Regions from separate parts of the Mesorhizobium sp. M0848 genome, predicted to be linked through region 1. Evidence: riboswitches for the same ligand, from Rfam matches in the RefSeq annotation. Region 1 holds a riboswitch; each other region holds the start of a gene.

Evidence for each region. A riboswitch is a leader RNA that binds a small molecule or an ion and turns the genes downstream of it on or off. The one in region 1 is predicted to bind cobalamin.
Region 2: linked by a shared signal. The riboswitch ahead of NKH95_RS32235 (aromatic ring-hydroxylating oxygenase subunit alpha) and the one ahead of metE (5-methyltetrahydropteroyltriglutamate--homocysteine S-methyltransferase) in region 1 are both predicted to bind cobalamin.
Region 3: linked by a shared signal. The riboswitch ahead of NKH95_RS29390 (DUF1636 family protein) and the one ahead of metE (5-methyltetrahydropteroyltriglutamate--homocysteine S-methyltransferase) in region 1 are both predicted to bind cobalamin.
Region 4: linked by a shared signal. The riboswitch ahead of bluB (5,6-dimethylbenzimidazole synthase) and the one ahead of metE (5-methyltetrahydropteroyltriglutamate--homocysteine S-methyltransferase) in region 1 are both predicted to bind cobalamin.

The regions. Positions count from the first base shown of each region.
Region 1 is NZ_JAMYOM010000044.1:22,051-25,883, forward strand. Features, by position in the region: gene metE (5-methyltetrahydropteroyltriglutamate--homocysteine S-methyltransferase) at 1-2,088, opposite strand, end outside; cobalamin riboswitch at 2,184-2,385, opposite strand; gene NKH95_RS32075 (alpha,alpha-trehalose-phosphate synthase (UDP-forming)) at 2,954-3,833, opposite strand, start outside.
Region 2 is NZ_JAMYOM010000045.1:20,863-24,695, reverse strand. Features, by position in the region: gene NKH95_RS32250 (DUF680 domain-containing protein) at 1-216, opposite strand, end outside; gene NKH95_RS32245 (DUF680 domain-containing protein) at 286-486, opposite strand; gene NKH95_RS32240 (DUF680 domain-containing protein) at 558-755, opposite strand; cobalamin riboswitch at 1,263-1,464, shown strand; gene NKH95_RS32235 (aromatic ring-hydroxylating oxygenase subunit alpha) at 1,580-2,827, shown strand; gene NKH95_RS32230 (FAD-binding oxidoreductase) at 2,853-3,833, shown strand, end outside.
Region 3 is NZ_JAMYOM010000034.1:27,650-31,482, forward strand. Features, by position in the region: gene NKH95_RS29380 (cobaltochelatase subunit CobN) at 1-756, opposite strand, end outside; gene cobW (cobalamin biosynthesis protein CobW) at 775-1,812, opposite strand; gene NKH95_RS29390 (DUF1636 family protein) at 1,815-2,243, opposite strand; cobalamin riboswitch at 2,282-2,486, opposite strand; gene NKH95_RS29395 (winged helix-turn-helix domain-containing protein) at 2,517-3,716, opposite strand.
Region 4 is NZ_JAMYOM010000002.1:332,250-336,082, reverse strand. Features, by position in the region: gene NKH95_RS03515 (pirin family protein) at 1-333, opposite strand, end outside; gene NKH95_RS03510 (DUF2277 domain-containing protein) at 373-639, opposite strand; gene NKH95_RS03505 (exodeoxyribonuclease VII small subunit) at 751-1,002, opposite strand; gene NKH95_RS03500 (histone deacetylase family protein) at 1,006-1,932, opposite strand; cobalamin riboswitch at 2,054-2,233, shown strand; partial or broken gene bluB (5,6-dimethylbenzimidazole synthase) at 2,249-2,962, shown strand; gene NKH95_RS03490 (hypothetical protein) at 3,085-3,833, opposite strand, start outside.

The DNA.
Region 1 (3,833 bases):
CGAGCGCGACGTCTCAATCGAAATGACATCCGCATCCATTTCAGCGATCGCGTGAATGATCTCGTTGAACTCCGAATAGCACATGTGGGTATGAATTTGAGTCGCGTCCTTTACACCCGTTGAAGCGATCCGGAAGCATTCGACAGCCCAGTCGAGATAGACTTTCCAGTCAGATTGGCGCAGTGGCAATCCTTCGCGAAAGGCGGCCTCATCGATCTGGACCATCCTTGCGCCGGACCTTTCGAGATCCCTCACTTCGTCGCGGATGGCGAGCGCGATCTGGCGGCAGGCTTCGGAGCGGGGTACGTCGTCGCGAACAAAAGACCAATTGAGAATGGTGACGGGGCCTGTGAGCATTCCCTTCACGGGCTTTTCCGTAAGCGACTGGGCGAATTGCCACCAGCGCACTGTCATCGGATTGCGCCTCGATACGTCGCCGAAAATGATGGGGGGACGCACGTAGCGCGACCCATAGCTTTGTACCCAGGCATGCTGGGTGAGCGCGAAGCCGGACAACTGCTCGCCGAAATGCTGTACCATGTCGTTTCGCTCGAACTCACCGTGCACCAGCACGTCCAGCCCGATCTCTTCCTGCCAGCGAATTGCAGCCTCGATCTCCTTCTTCAGGAACGTCTCATAGTCGACATAGCTCAGCTGGCCCTTCGCATGAGCGGCCCGCGCCTTGCGTACCTGCGGCGTCTGCGGGAAGGACCCGATGGTCGTCGTCGGGAACGGCGGCAGCCCGAGTGAGCCGGCTTGGACTCTGGAGCGCTCGCCAAAAGCGCTCTCTCGTCGCTTCGCGCTGTCCTCAATGCTAGCGATCCGCCCCTGAACAAGCGGGTCATGGATCCTCGTGGATGTCACGCGCGTGGCGGCAGCCTCGGCAGACGCTTTCAACGCGCCTGCCACCGCATCCCTGCCTTGGGACAGGGCCCGGGCCAGCAAGACCAGCTCGTCGGTCTTCTGGGCCGCGAAGGCGAGCCACGACCTGATGTCGGCGTCGAGTTCCGTCTCCATGCGCAGATCAATCGGCACATGCAGCATCGAGCAAGAAGGCGCGATCTCGACGCGGTCCAAGGGCCAGCCGGCGACGATCGGTTTGATGCGGTCGAGAATGGCGGGCAGGTTCGCACGCCAGACGTTGCGGCCATCGATCAAGCCAAGCGAGAGCACCAGATCCTTCGGAGCGAGCCGACCCACCGTTTCCAGGTGCTCGGGAGCGCGCACGAGATCAATATGCAGCCCGGCCAGGGGCAGAGAAACCGCGGTTTCGAGATTGTCTCCCAGCGACCCGAAATACGTAGCCAGCATGATCTTCAGCTCGGGCGCGGCTTTCGACAGCTGGCCATAGGCGAATTCGAACGCAGCTCGTTCGTTCGGGTTCAGATCGAGGACAAGCGCTGGCTCATCGATCTGCACCCAGTCGGCTCCCGACAGCTTCAGCCTCTGCAGGACTTGCTCGTAAACGGGCAGCAGCCGCGGTAGGAGCGCGATGGGACCGAACCCCTCGGCAGGCGATTTCGCCAGCTTGAGGAAGGTGATGGGTCCAAGGATGACTGGGCGTGTGTGAATGCCGAGAGCTTTAGCCTCGAGGAAGTAATCGACCGGCTTCGATGACGAGAGGGCGAACGTCTGATCATCATTGAGTTCCGGCACAATGTAGTGGTAGTTGGTGTCAAACCACTTGGTCATTTCCATCGCGGTTACACCAGGTCCATGAGCCTCCTCCTGGTGACCAGCGTGTCCACAATCCTCCGTCTGACCCTGGTTGCCGCGCGCCATTGCGAAGTAGATGTCAAGTGGGACCTCGCCGCTATTCCAGCCGTAACGGGATGGAACGGCCCCGACCATGGCTGCGGTGTCGAGCACATGGTCGTAAAGCGAGAAGTCGTTCGACGGGATTTTCGACACGCCGCGATCGCGCTGCTCTTCCCAGCTAGCGGCACGGAGCGCCTTCGACGTCGTGAGAAGGTCGCCAGCGGACGATGTTCCGGACCAGTAGCTTTCAAGCGCGAATTTCAGTTCTCGCCGACGACCGAAGCGCGGCACGCCGAGCGTTGCTACAGGAATTTCCTGAGAGTCAGTCATGTCATACCCCGATGGTTGGGGCGTCGATGACAAGGAAGGCGCTAGCAGGCCGGCACGAACGCCGGCTTGCAGCGGCCACCGAGACACCCCGCCCGTGGACGTAATTCGCCGTGGCAGGTCTCCTGGCTCGCGGGGTCATAGCCTCTACCGGTCTTCCTGAGGGTATTCGCCTCAGTGACATGAGTGGGGTTGGCTCGCCGCTAACAGTTGCGGGGGCAGCGCCGGCATTGCACCGGCTTCCCTCTTAGCTCCGCTGCGGCAGCGCCGCACGCGAGAACCACGACACGCAGACAATCACAGGAGTCCGCACTTTTGTCAATGACGCATAACGAAATGTTTATGTCGTTATGTGATTTCGCTTTTACGCTTGTCTAACAGTGTGAAATATTCAGTCGCATTGGCGGCGCTGCTCCGCTGCCACCATTGTCCAACTAATGGATCCCTGTCGGGCTGCGACATCCCTCGCAGGTCGCCGATGAAGGATTTCGGACAAGACTTCAAGCGCGTGACAACGTCATTAGAATGCAGAAGATCGCATTGGTGGCGATGTTTAACGATGCGGCCGCAAGCCGTGCGTGCGTGGTAGAAGCGGTTTTCTCGGAGTGAGCGCCAAACCGTGGTCCGAGGGGAATTGGCACGCCAGTCGTCATCACGGGTGACTAGGCAATCGTGATGACTCCGCTCGGCGGCAAGAGACCACACTGACGGAGCCTGGCTCTCAAGGGTCTGATGCAAAGCCCGACTGTGGTCCCGATAAGCCGCTTAAGCCGCATTCAGGCGGTCAGGATAAGTATCTCTCTCTCCAAGCGCTCGGCATTGAGGGATGCGCAAATGCAGGCAAAGCTCGCGTGCTTCATATTCTGCATCATACGATCGGCAGGACCCAGTTTTTATCCAGTGCACGCGTCAGCGCGGTGTGCAATTCTGGCTCGGTCCGATACGAAGGCATTTGGGCCTCGCTGATCCAGCCCAAGCCAACATAGTGGAAGTGATCCGCAGGGACCGTAACCCGGCTGCTGTCCAGTTGCCGAACGAAGTCCGCTGACCAATGGTGGATCGTATACGCTTCAAGTTTGTCCATCATCCTCCGCCAGCGTTGGATGCGTTCTTCGCGCGGCATGCTGGCCGCTCTTGAGATCGCGGTAGCTATCTCGTCGGAGAGCCTCGGATTTACCAGCAGGGCGTCCTCGCCGAAGTCTTCGGCCGCGCCGGCAAACTTCGATAACACCAGAACGCCAGGGTCGCTCGGATCTTGTGCAGCAATGTATTCTTTCGCCACAAGATTCATGCCATCGCGCAACGGCGTCACAACGCAAACACGCGCGGCTCTGTAAAGACCCGCTATCTCAGCTTGGGTGAACGACCTGTTCTCATAGATAATCGGCATCCACTCGTCCGTGCCATGCCGGTTGTTGACTTGATTGACGAGTCTTTCGACGTCGCGCCGATATTCGCTGTACGCTTGGATGTCGCCACGTGAGGGAGTTGCGATTTGCAAGAGCGAGACACGTTGCGGCTCGACTGCCAGCAGATCGAAAGCTTTAATCCGATTGTCGATGCCCTTGGTGTAGTCGAGCCGATCGACGCCGATAACTAGCTTTGCTCCGCCAAGTTTCAACTGCGAAATGTAGGCTTTCTGCGCCTCAAGCGAATCTGCGGCACACTGTTCGAATTGCTTCGGATCGATACCTATAGGAAAATTTTGGCATTGCGTCTGGCCATGGTCCGAGAAAACGACCCCGTTC
Region 2 (3,833 bases), on a different contig from region 1:
GTCGCTGCCCTGAGGGGCGGACTTCTCCACGTCGCCCGACGAATTGAGCAGCTTCTCGACGAGGCTACCGCTGTTGCGGACCGAGCTCGTATGCGCGCTGTCAACCGACGTAACCGCAGGCTGATTGGCGCCATTGGAGCCAAAGTTGTCGCTGCCGGCGAACGCGCTGCCGGTGATGGCCAGAACGGCGGCGGCAGCAATAAGGATCTTGTTCATTTTAATCTCCTGAATTCTGGATTTCGCCAGGACGGCAGACACAGCTGCCGTCGCTTGCGAAATTGGCTGTTAGCGACCGAAGAGGTTACGGTCGCTGCCCTGAGCGGGCGTCTGGGCAGCCGGTTCCGAGGTCTTGGTGGAAGCCGTGTACGACTGGTCCACTGCGGCGGCAGGCTGGTTAGAGCCGTTCGAACCGTAGTTGTCGCTGCCGGCGAAAGCGCTGCCGGAGATGGCCAGAACGGCGGCGGCAGCAATGAGGATCTTGTTCATCTTAAATACTCCTGAATGTCTGAATTTCGCCAGGGCGGCGGGCGAGCCCGCCGTCGACTGGGAATCGGCTGTTAGTTGTTGCCGAAGACGTTGCGGTCAGCACCCTGGGCAGGCGCCTGAGCAGCCGGTTCCGACTTCTTGGTCGAAGCGGTGTACGAGCTGTCGACAGCAGTGGCTGCCGCGGCGTTCGAACCGTAGTGGTCGCTACCAGCGAAGGCGCTGCCGGAAATGGCCAGAAGGGCTGCGGCAGTGAGAATGATCTTTTTCATTTTTGTACTCCAGTATCGTCTTTTTCCGTCCGTCTAGCGGCGTGTCTTGGAAATGAAATCGCGTCGTTCGGACAGCCCCGATGTGGGAGGGCAACCCCGCCTTTTCCAATCACGAAGTTGTTCCGTGTGGACCATGAATCCACACCTTGAAATTGTGCCAAGGGAATCTACGGGTATATTTTTCTTCTTTAAATCAGCATGTTAAGTGTAACCGCTGGATGGATCACTGACTGTTTCAGAGGCCCAGCGTTCACACCGTCCTGCACGCACCGTCAACAGAAACGAACCGTTCGGTTCGATTTTAGATCGAGCTAATAGTCACTTTTCGAAACCGTTAACCTTTTTTGACCCCGCCAAGGGGTCCGATTCGGGGATATCGCAGCCGGCAAAATGGTCATCCGGGAGGTGGATTTCAGCCCGCGACGGTCTGCGGGAACGTTCGCAGGCCGTGTCGCGCCGCATGGATACGATGTCGTTTTCATGCCGACGGCGCGCCCCCGATCGTGGTTAGATCATACCATCTCAGGTGCCGCTTCGTGACGACGAGGCGGAGAATTGGGAAGCCGGTCAGAATCCGGCGCTGCCCCCGCAACGGTGGTGGAGTTCAAGTCGCAACGGGAGACCACTGGGCAACTGCCTGGGAAGGTGTCGCGATGGTCCGCAAGGACAACTCCAGAGCCCGGAAACCAGCCCAAGATTGTTAGACTCGACTGATCGCGGTGGGCGGTCAAGAGGTGGATAGCGCATGTCTGGCACCTAGCCGGCCTGCGTTTCAATCCTTCCTCCATCACCACCAGTTCAGTCCTTAGAAACGAGGACAGGACATGGATACCCGCAACGACATGCTGAGGCTCCTGAAGGGGCGCCGGCAAGGCTTTTCGCTGGAGCAGCCCTTCTACACCGATCCGGACTACTTCAAGCTCGACATGGAGCTGATCTGGTATCGCGACTGGCTGTTCATCGGCCATGATTGCGAACTGCCGAAGCCGGGCAGCTACATCACCGTGCAGATCGGCGACTATCCGGTGGTCCTTGTCCGCGACCAGCACGGCAAGATCAACGCCTTCCACAATTCCTGCCGCCATCGCGGCAGCCGTGTATGCAACACGGAGAAGGGCACGGCGGCAAAGCTCGTCTGCCCCTATCACCAGTGGACCTATGAGCTGGACGGCCGCCTGCTGTTTGCCCGCCAGATGGCCGACGGTTTCGACAAGAGTGATTTCAGCCTGAAGCCGGTCGCCTGCGAGAGCGTCGGCGGCTACATCTTCATCTGTCTGGCCAAGGAGCCGGCGGATTTCGCGCCGATGCGGGCGATGATCGAACCCTATCTTTTGCCGCACCGGTTGCGTGAAGCAAAGATCGCCTTCGAGAGCACGATCGTCGAGAAGGGCAACTGGAAGCTGGTCTGGGAAAACAACCGCGAGTGCTATCACTGCGCCGCCAATCATCCTGAGCTGTGCAAGACCTTCCCCGAGGCTCCGACCGTGACCGGCGTCAACGGCGCCGACAGCGACCCTGAAATGGTCGCGCACTGGGCCAAATGCGAGGCATCAGGCCTGCCGAGCAAATTCCGCATCGATCCGGCAGGGCAGTACCGCGCCACCCGCGCGCCGCTGCTGCGCGATGCCGTCAGCTACACCATGACGGGAAAACGGGCGGTCCAGAAGAACCTGTCCGACAGCGTTTCAACCGACCGCATCGGCTCCTTGCTGCTTTATCATTATCCGACAACCTGGAACCATATCCTCGGCGACCATGCCGTCACCTTCCGCGTGCTGCCGATCAGTGCCACGGAAACCGCGGTGACGACAAAATGGCTCGTCCACAAGGATGCGGTCGAAGGCGTCGACTACGATCTCGCTGAGCTCACCCATGTCTGGACCGAGACCAACGACCAGGACCGTCGCATCGTCGAGGAAAACGCCTTCGGCATCTTGTCGCCGGCCTACGAACCAGGCCCCTATTCGGAGCTGCATGAGGGCGGCGTGATCCAGTTCGTCGAGTGGTACGCGTCGTTCATCGGACCGCGCCTTGCAGAAGGCGACCGGCCGGCCCTGCGCAGCGTCGCCTAGCCCAGGGGACAAGAGGATGAATGCGATGACGGACCTTGGCCTCTATCGCCATCTCGACCAGATGACGCCCTGGAACGACAGGCTGCAGGTGCTGGAAGTGATCGGCGTCAGTGACGAAGCGCCTGACGTGAAGACCTTCACCTTCCGCTCCGACAACCAGACCTGGTTCCGCTACAAACCGGGCCAGTTCGTGACGCTGGAATTACCGACATCGGACGGGCCGCTGATGCGCACCTACACGCTGTCGTCCTCGCCGTCGCGGCCGTTCTCAATCGCGGTGACGGTCAAGGCGCAGGCGGGCAGCACCGGTACGCGCTGGATGTTCGACCATCTGACGCCGGGCTCGCACGTCAAGGCCTATGGGCCGACCGGCGACTTCTCGCTACACAGCCACCCGGCGGCCAAATATCTGTTCATTTCGGCCGGCTCCGGCGTGACGCCGATGATGTCGATGCTGCGCTGGCTGAACGACTGTGCGCCATGGACAGATGTCGGCTTCGTCAACTGTGCGCGCCGCCCGGAAGAGATCATTTTCCGCAAGGAACTCGAGCTGCTCGGCAGCCGCATGCCCGGCCTGTCGCTCGGCTTCATGATCGAGGAGCGGTCGAGCCGCGAGGGCTGGTTCGGCCATATGGGCCGCATCGACGCGATCCGGCTGCCATTGCTGGCGCCCGATTTCCGTGAGCGCGAGATCTTCTGCTGCGGCCCCGATCCCTTCATGCGCGCCGTGCGCGGCATGCTGAACGCCGCCGGCTTCGACATGGCGAAATACCATCAGGAAAGCTTTGCGGCGCCTGCCGTGGAGGAGATCCAGGCGCCGTTCTCGCCACTGCCGGAAGACGGCGCCGCCGTTGCCGTCGAGGCCGTGACGCCGATCCGGTTTTCGCTTTCCGATGTCGATGCCGAATGCGTCGCCGGCCAGACCGTGCTGCAGACGGCACGCGCCTCTGGGGTGCGGATTCCCGCCGCCTGCGAGTTCGGCCTGTGCGGCACCTGCAAGGTGAGG
Region 3 (3,833 bases), on a different contig from region 1:
ACCCCCCTCTGTCCTGCCGGACATCTCCCCCGCAAGGGGGGAGATTGCGCTGTCATTGGAGATTTCGCCAATTGTCGAGGTTGCGGACGCGTCAGCTTCTAATGAAACGGGAAAAGAGCCGGCTTTGATGAAGTCCGATCTCCCCCCTTGCGGGGGAGATGTCCGGCAGGACAGAGGGGGGTGTGAAGGATCACCAACGACCCCAAGTCCTGGCTCATAAAACCCGGCTTTCGGCACTGGAACCGGCTCTGCTACGTCCGCATCCGATCCAGCCAGCCCCGCCAATCTCCGCACCAGCGCGCTCATATTCGCCGGGCCGCCCTCGCGGAAATAGTCGAGCAGGCCATCGAGCTCCTCGCGCGGCAGCGTCGAGGCTTCGATCAGGCGCAGATCCTCGTCGCGGCATTCGCCGGGCAGCAGCGCCAGCTTTATGCCGTGTGCGCGAGCGGTCGAGGCAAGCTGGTCGCAGCCGTAGCGCCACCAGTCGTAGCCGCCGAGGATGCGCACGAGGATGACCTCGGCGTGGCGGGCGACGCTGTCGACCCAGAGGTCGACGGACATGGGATGGCGCAGGTCACGCAGGGCAGCCAGCCGCATCGAGGGCAGGCGGCCGGCATCGGCCTTCCAGGCTGCCGCCAGTCCGGCGAGGTCGCTGTCGGTGAAGGACAGGGCCACGATATCCGCCGGCGTCTGCCGCAGATCGACCGGCTCGGCGAGGTCGTCGAGCGAGGCGGATGTCGTGGTGAGGATGTGCATCGCAACCCGTGTCCGAAATCAGCCGGCGAGTATACGCTCGATCGCCGGGCGGTTCAGCCCCTTCAGGCCGATGACGACGAGGCGCGAACGGCGGTCGTCCTGCACCGTCCAGGCGCGGTCATAGTAGTGGTTGACGCGCGGCCCGACAGCCTGCAGCAACAGCCGCATCGGCTTGCCGCCGACCTCGACGAAGCCTTTTACACGCAGCACGTTTTCTTCTTCGGCGACGGTGGCGACACGCTTTGCCAGCTCATCGGGATTGGCGATCGAGGCAATGTCGACGATGAACGTGTCGAAGTCGTCATGCTCGTGGTCGAATGCGCCGTCATGATGGGACTTGCGGTTTTCGATGTCGTCCTCGACGGCCAGACCGAGCCCGAGCAGCACGGAGGGATCGACCTTGCCATGCGACGTCGGCACGATCTTCACCGCGCGGGCGGAGTGTTCGCCAATGATGGCATTGGCGCGGGCGGTGCCGGCGGCGTCCATCAGGTCGCTCTTCGACAGGATGATCAGGTCGGCGCAGGCGATCTGGTCCTCGAACACCTCTTCCACCGGATCGTCGTGATCGAGCGTCTCGTCCCCGGCGCGCTGCGCCTGCAGGGCGTCCATGTCGTTGGCGACGCGGCCTTCGGCCAATGCCGGGCCGTCGACCACGGCGATGACGCCATCGACTGTGACGCGGCTCTTCACGCTCGGCCACTGGAACGCCTGGACCAGCGGCTTGGGCAGCGCCAGGCCCGAGGTTTCGATCAGGATATGGTCGACCCTCGGCGTCAGCGCGAGGATCTTGTCGAGCGCCGGGACGAAATCGTCGGCGACGGTGCAGCAGATGCAGCCATTGGCCAGTTCGACGATGTTTTCCTCCGGGCAGGTGTCGATGCCGCAGCCCTTCAAAATCTCGCCGTCGATGCCGATGTCGCCGAATTCGTTGACGATGATGGCAATACGCTTGCCGCCGGCGTTTTCCAGGAGATGGCGGACCAGCGTCGTCTTGCCGGCGCCGAGGAAGCCGGTGACGACGGTGCAGGGAACGCGCGAGACGGAAGCAGTCATGATCAGTCCTTCAACAGGTCGAGGGGAGGGATGCGGGCAACGAGGCCACGCTTCAGGCTATCGGGGCGGCCGCGCCATGGAATCAGGCCGTCCTTCGAGGTGGCGAAGAGCTTGGCGCCTGTCACGAGGTCGGCGCCGCTGGTCGTGGTCAGGTCGCCGAAGACATAGCTCCAGCAGCCGTCGCGCAGGATGGCGGCGCTGAGGCGCCGCTTGCAATTGCCGAGGCATTCGACGCTGCGGATGCGAATATCGTCGCCAGATGCGGCGCGGCGCGTGTCGTCCGCCAGCAATTCGCCGGCACGGGGATGGGCGTCGGAGCCGGTCTCATTGCGGCAGGAGGCGCAGACGATGATGGTGACGCCGGCCAAGGCATCATCATGGCCGGACGAAATATCCGCTGTGCCAGCCGAAAAACTGCTGTCGTGGTCCAAGATCGGGCTCCTTGCCCGGAAACCCGCCGGGCGATCGGATTCTAAAGTCGCAGACGGCAGGTCTCCTGGCTCGCGAGTCATCGCCTTGGGTAGCCGCCTTCCCGGGAACTCCCCAGTGGCTTTCGGCCTTGGCTCTTCGCTTACAGTTGCGGGGACAGCCGCGGATTTGGGATTTTGCCCCGCACCGCATTCCCTCTTAGCCCTTGCCGTTGCGGGCAAGGGACCATCTGGAACCGGATTTAGGCTTTTGCGGGCGGCGGTGTCAACGCGAGCTTACGACACGGCGATGTCGGCCAGCGCCGGACCCAAATCCCCGGCAGGCGTCACTTCGATGCGTTCGAGTCCGAGCCAGCCCTGCATCTGCTTCAATTCCTCGAACAGCTCTGCAGCGGTTTCAGGCGGTGCACCGGGCTCCGCATAGGCCGCATGGACGCGCAGTATGCTGGCCGGACGGTCGGCCTTGAGGTCGACGCGTGCCACGATCCTGTCGCCGAGCAGGAACGGCAGGACATAATAGCCATATTGCCGCTTGTCGGCCGGCGTGTAGATCTCGATGCGGTAGTGGAAATCGAACAGCCGCTCGGTGCGCGACCGCTCGAAGACGACCGGATCGAACGGCGCCAGCAGGGCGCGGGCCTCGACTTTGCGCGGCAGGCGGGCGTCTTTATGAAGATAGGCCGGCTTGTCCCAACCTTCGACACGCACCGGCAGCAGCTCGCCCGTTTCAACCAGTTCCTCCAACCGGCCTTTCATGTCGGCCGGCGACAGCCGGAAATAATCGCGCAAATCGCCTGAAGTCGCCACGCCGTGGGCGCGGGCGGAAATGCGCAGCAATTCGCGGTGCGCGTCCTCAGGCGTCGGTACCGGCAGATCGAGGATCGCCTGCGGCAGCACGCGTTCGGGCAGGTCATAGAAGCGCTCGAAACCGCGGCGGTGCGCCGTGGTGATGCGCCCGGCCCAGAACAGCCATTCGAAGGCGTGCTTGGCATGGCTCCAGCCCCACCAGCCGCCCGAGCCTTTCTGGCCTTCGAGCGCGGAAGCGGCGATCGGGCCGCGCTCGGCGACCTGGCGGTAGATCTCTTCGATGTAGGCGGCGTGCTCGCGGCCCCATTTGGCGAGGCCCAGATACATTTCGTCGCCGCGCTCGGCGCGCTGCATGCGCCAGCGCATCAGCGGGTATGTCTCGACCGGCAGGAAGGAGGCCTCGTGCCCCCAGTATTCGAAAACCGTGCGCTTGCGCGCCACGGCCGCGTTGTCGAGCAGCGAGAACGGGTAGGGGCCAAGGCGCGAATAGAGCGGCATATAATGAGCGCGCACCACCGCGCTGACGGAATCGATCTGCAGCAGGCCGGTGCGGGAGAGGGTGCGGGCAAAATGTCGGCGGTCAGGCGTGCCGGTCGGGCGGGGATCGAGAAACCCCTGGGCGGCAAGCGCGATGCGACGGGCCGTGGGGAGCGAGATCTTTTCCTTCATGCAGGCATCACTTTGAAGTGTTTTGACCGAGGGTCGAATGGCTGATTCCAACCCATGCTAGCAGGGTTTTGGCGGCATCCATGTCAGGAGAGAAAAGTGGAGTAAAAAGCGAAGGAA
Region 4 (3,833 bases), on a different contig from region 1:
GGCGGTCATCAAATTCACGTCGCCGGGCTGAATGACCATTTCGGTGCCGAGTGAATCGCGGTGCCGGATCTTGCCGTCGAACAGATAGGTGACCGTCGACAGGCCGATATGCGGATGCGGACGGACATCCAGTGCCTGACCGGCGCGCAGGATCGCGGGACCCATGCGGTCGAAGAAGATGAACGGCCCCACCAGCCGCCTTTTTGCCGTCGGCAGGGCACGGCGCACCTGAAAACCGCCGATATCCTTGGCGTTGGGTATGACCATCAATTCGATCTGATCGCTGGCGAAGGCATCGCCTGCCTCAGGGTCTTTCCCGGGGAAGAAGCTCATGGACTCTCCTTGTCGGTGGTCGAAGGCCGCCTGGCCGCATCAGGCAAAGCGGATCGCCGCCTTTGCCCGCAGCTTGGCCGCCACCTCTTCGCGATTACGCGGATGCTGGTGGGTTTCCAGGGAATCGAGCAGTTCGCGCGCCGAGGCGGCGATGGCTTCGACGGCATGGTCGAAGGCGTGCTGGTTCTGCTTCGAGGGCCGCGTCGTTCCGCTCAGCTTGCGGACGAACTGAAGAGCCGCGTCGCGCACCTCGTCATTGGTTGCCGGCGGATCAAAATTGAACAGGGTCTTGATGTTTCTGCACATCGCTTCCGTATCTCCTCTTGTCCTTGAGCTGTTTCAAGCGGAACGAGTTATATCCTCGATCATGATCCTGTCCAAAAACTGGTGAGGCGAGGCCATCGTTCGGACCGGGCCTCAATCCGCGTCGAGTGGCTCCGTTCCGACCGGCTTGCCGTCGCGCGACAGCCTGATCTTCTCGACCTTGTCCTCGGCGGCCTTCAGCAGCCGGTCGCAATGCGCCTTCAGCGCCTCGCCACGTTCATAGATCCTGATCGACTGGTCGAGCGGCACGTCGCCACGCTCCAGATCATCGACGATCTTCTCCAGCGCATCGAGTGCCTGCTCGAAGCTCATCGCCTTGACGTCTTCGTTGGTCTCATCGGCCATCATTCATCCTTTCATCAGTCGCCCGACATGGGCGGCGACCGAAAATGCCAATCCCTGCAGATCGTAGCCGCCCTCGAGCAGGCTGACGAGCCGGTTGCCGCTGTGGCGTGCCGCGCGCTGCATCAGCTGGCCGGTCGCCCAGTCGAAATCATCCTCGGTCAGATTGATCTCGGCCAGCGGATCGCGGTGGTGCGCGTCGAACCCCGCCGAAATGATGATCAGGTCGGGCGCGAAATTGTCGAGCGCGGGCAGGACGCGCGACAGGAAGGCATCGCGAAACACTTCGCTGCCGGTCTGCGGCGCCAGCGGTGCGTTGACGATGTTGCCGGCGCCCGTTTCGGTCTTCGCTCCGGTGCCGGGATAAAGCGGCATCTGGTGTGTCGAGCAATAGAGCACCGACGGATCGTCCCAGAAAATATCCTGCGTGCCATTGCCGTGATGCACGTCCCAGTCGACGACGGCAACGCGCTCGACACCGTGTTTCTTCTGCGCATAACGCGCCGCGATCGCCGCCGTGTTGAACAGGCAAAAGCCCATCGCCGTGGTCTTTTCGGCATGATGGCCGGGCGGCCGGGCGGCGACGAAGACGTTGTCGGCGCGGCCCGAAAAGACATCATCGACGGCGGCGTTGGCGGCGCCGATCGCGGTGATCGCCGCTTGCCAGCTCTTCGGGCTGGCAGTGGTGTCGGCATCGATGCGGGCAATCCCCTCGTCGGGGATGGCGGCGCGAACGCGGGCGACGAAATCGGCGGGATGCGCGTAGAGGATGGTGGCCTCGTCGCCTTCCGGCGCCTGAATACGATCGAGCCCGGCAAAGGCTTCGTCGTCGAGCACGCGCTCGATGGCGCGTAAGCGGTCGGGCCGCTCGGGATGTCCGGGCGGCGTGAGATGCTCGAGGAAGATCGGATGGGTGTAGAGACGGGTGGTCATCGTCCTAATCTAGTGACCCGGATCGACAAAGGCCATGCACGGGCGGCCGATGACTGGGGAAAATCGCGACTGCGTCCATTCGCGTCGCCGCAGGCATTGGCCCCGCGGGCGCTTCGGCGTAAGGTCCCTGGTACTGCCTGGTGCCCGCCGCAAGCGGGAGAATCGGGAACACGGTTGAATTCCGTGGCGTGCCCAACGCTGTGAGGGGGACCGCGCCGGTAAATGCCACTGTCGATGACGGGAAGGCACCGGACGCGGGTTGATCCCGAGCCAGAAGACCGGCCTGGCAGGCATTGTCATCCGCGTGGTCAGGCGGATGGCATCAGAGCGACGTGCGTCTACTTGGACGCACAAAGTACGCTCTGTCAGTTTTGAATCTGCAATCGCAAGGGGACAAGCGATGCCGGAACACATGACCGCTGCCATTGACGATGGATTTGACCAGAATGCGCGCGATGCGGTCTACCGCGCCATGTTCACGCGGCGTGACGTGCGCAGCCATTTCCTGCCCACCGCGATCGATGACGACGTGCTGGCACGGCTGCTGCTTGCCGCCCATCACGCGCCATCGGTCGGCTTCATGCAGCCATGGAATTTCATTGTCATTCGCGATGTCAAACGACGGGCGGAGGTGCGCGACCTGTTCCTGGCCGCGCGAGAACAGGAACTGCCGGCTATCGAGGCGGAAAAACAGGCGCTGTACCGCAAGCTCAAGCTGGAAGGCATCTGCGAGAGCGCGCTCAACATCTGCATCACCTGCGACCGGCAGCGCTCGAAGGGTTCGCCGCTGGGACGTTGGCACAATCCGGAGATGGATCTCTACAGCACCGTCTGCGCGGTGCAGAATTTCTGGCTGGCCGCGCGTGCCGAGGGCGTTGGCGTCGGCTGGGTGAGCATCATCGAGGCTGAGGCGCTGAAGCGGCTGTTGGCCATTCCGGATCACGTAACGCCGGTCGCCTATCTCTGCGTCGGCCGTGTTTCCGAGTTCGCTCCCAAACCGGACCTTGAAACGCATGGCTGGGGACGGCGGCTGCCGCTGCCGGAGCTGATCATGAGCGAGACCTTTTCCGGGCAAGGCGAGACACAGCTCAAATCCACCGTGGCGCGCCTCAACACCGTTCCTGCCTCACCAGACACCATCCGCCCAGCCGATCAGGGTGTGGCGCCGGCCGTAGCCCAGCGCGAACCGCCGAAGGAGGCCAGCGCCTTGTCCTTGAGCTCCCTGAACTTCGACGATGCCTCGGCCAGCCGGGCGTCCCAGGCCGGATCGGGCACCTGGCCCGCGATGGTCTTGAAATAGACCTGCATCAGGCAGGCGATGGCGAAAGGCTCGATGAACGCCGCCTTGAATGCCCAGGCGAAGACGATGGCGAGCACAAAAGCCCAGCCGGCGAGCTGGCCAGGCATCAGGAACAGAATCGCACCGGCAGGTGCCAGCATCATCAGAAAGATGATGAACGACATGCCCCACATGATGACCGCCAGCCAGACGGCGTTCTTGACCATGACCTTGCCGTTCTGAGCATAGAGCACTACGCCTTGGCGCGCCGTCTCGAAGGGCGAGGCTGAATTGATGCGGATGTTGTAGCCGAGGATGATCTCGTCGACATAGGTCAGCGACAGGCGGATCACCGTGTTGATGAAGGAGACCAGGCCGCTCAGGCCTGGTATCGGCAGGAAGGCGGCGATACCGCCGAGCAGGCCGGTGATGGCATGGATGGCACCCTTGACGAGTCGGTCGACGACGAAAAGGATGTTGGCTTCGGCAAAACGCTGGGTGACGACATCCCTGGCGTAGGCGATCTGGTCCTGACCGCCGGGAATGTCGCGGCCGTCGATCAGATGAACCATGACGGCGATGTGGCCGGCCTTGACGACATAGAGGATGTATTCGCGGATCC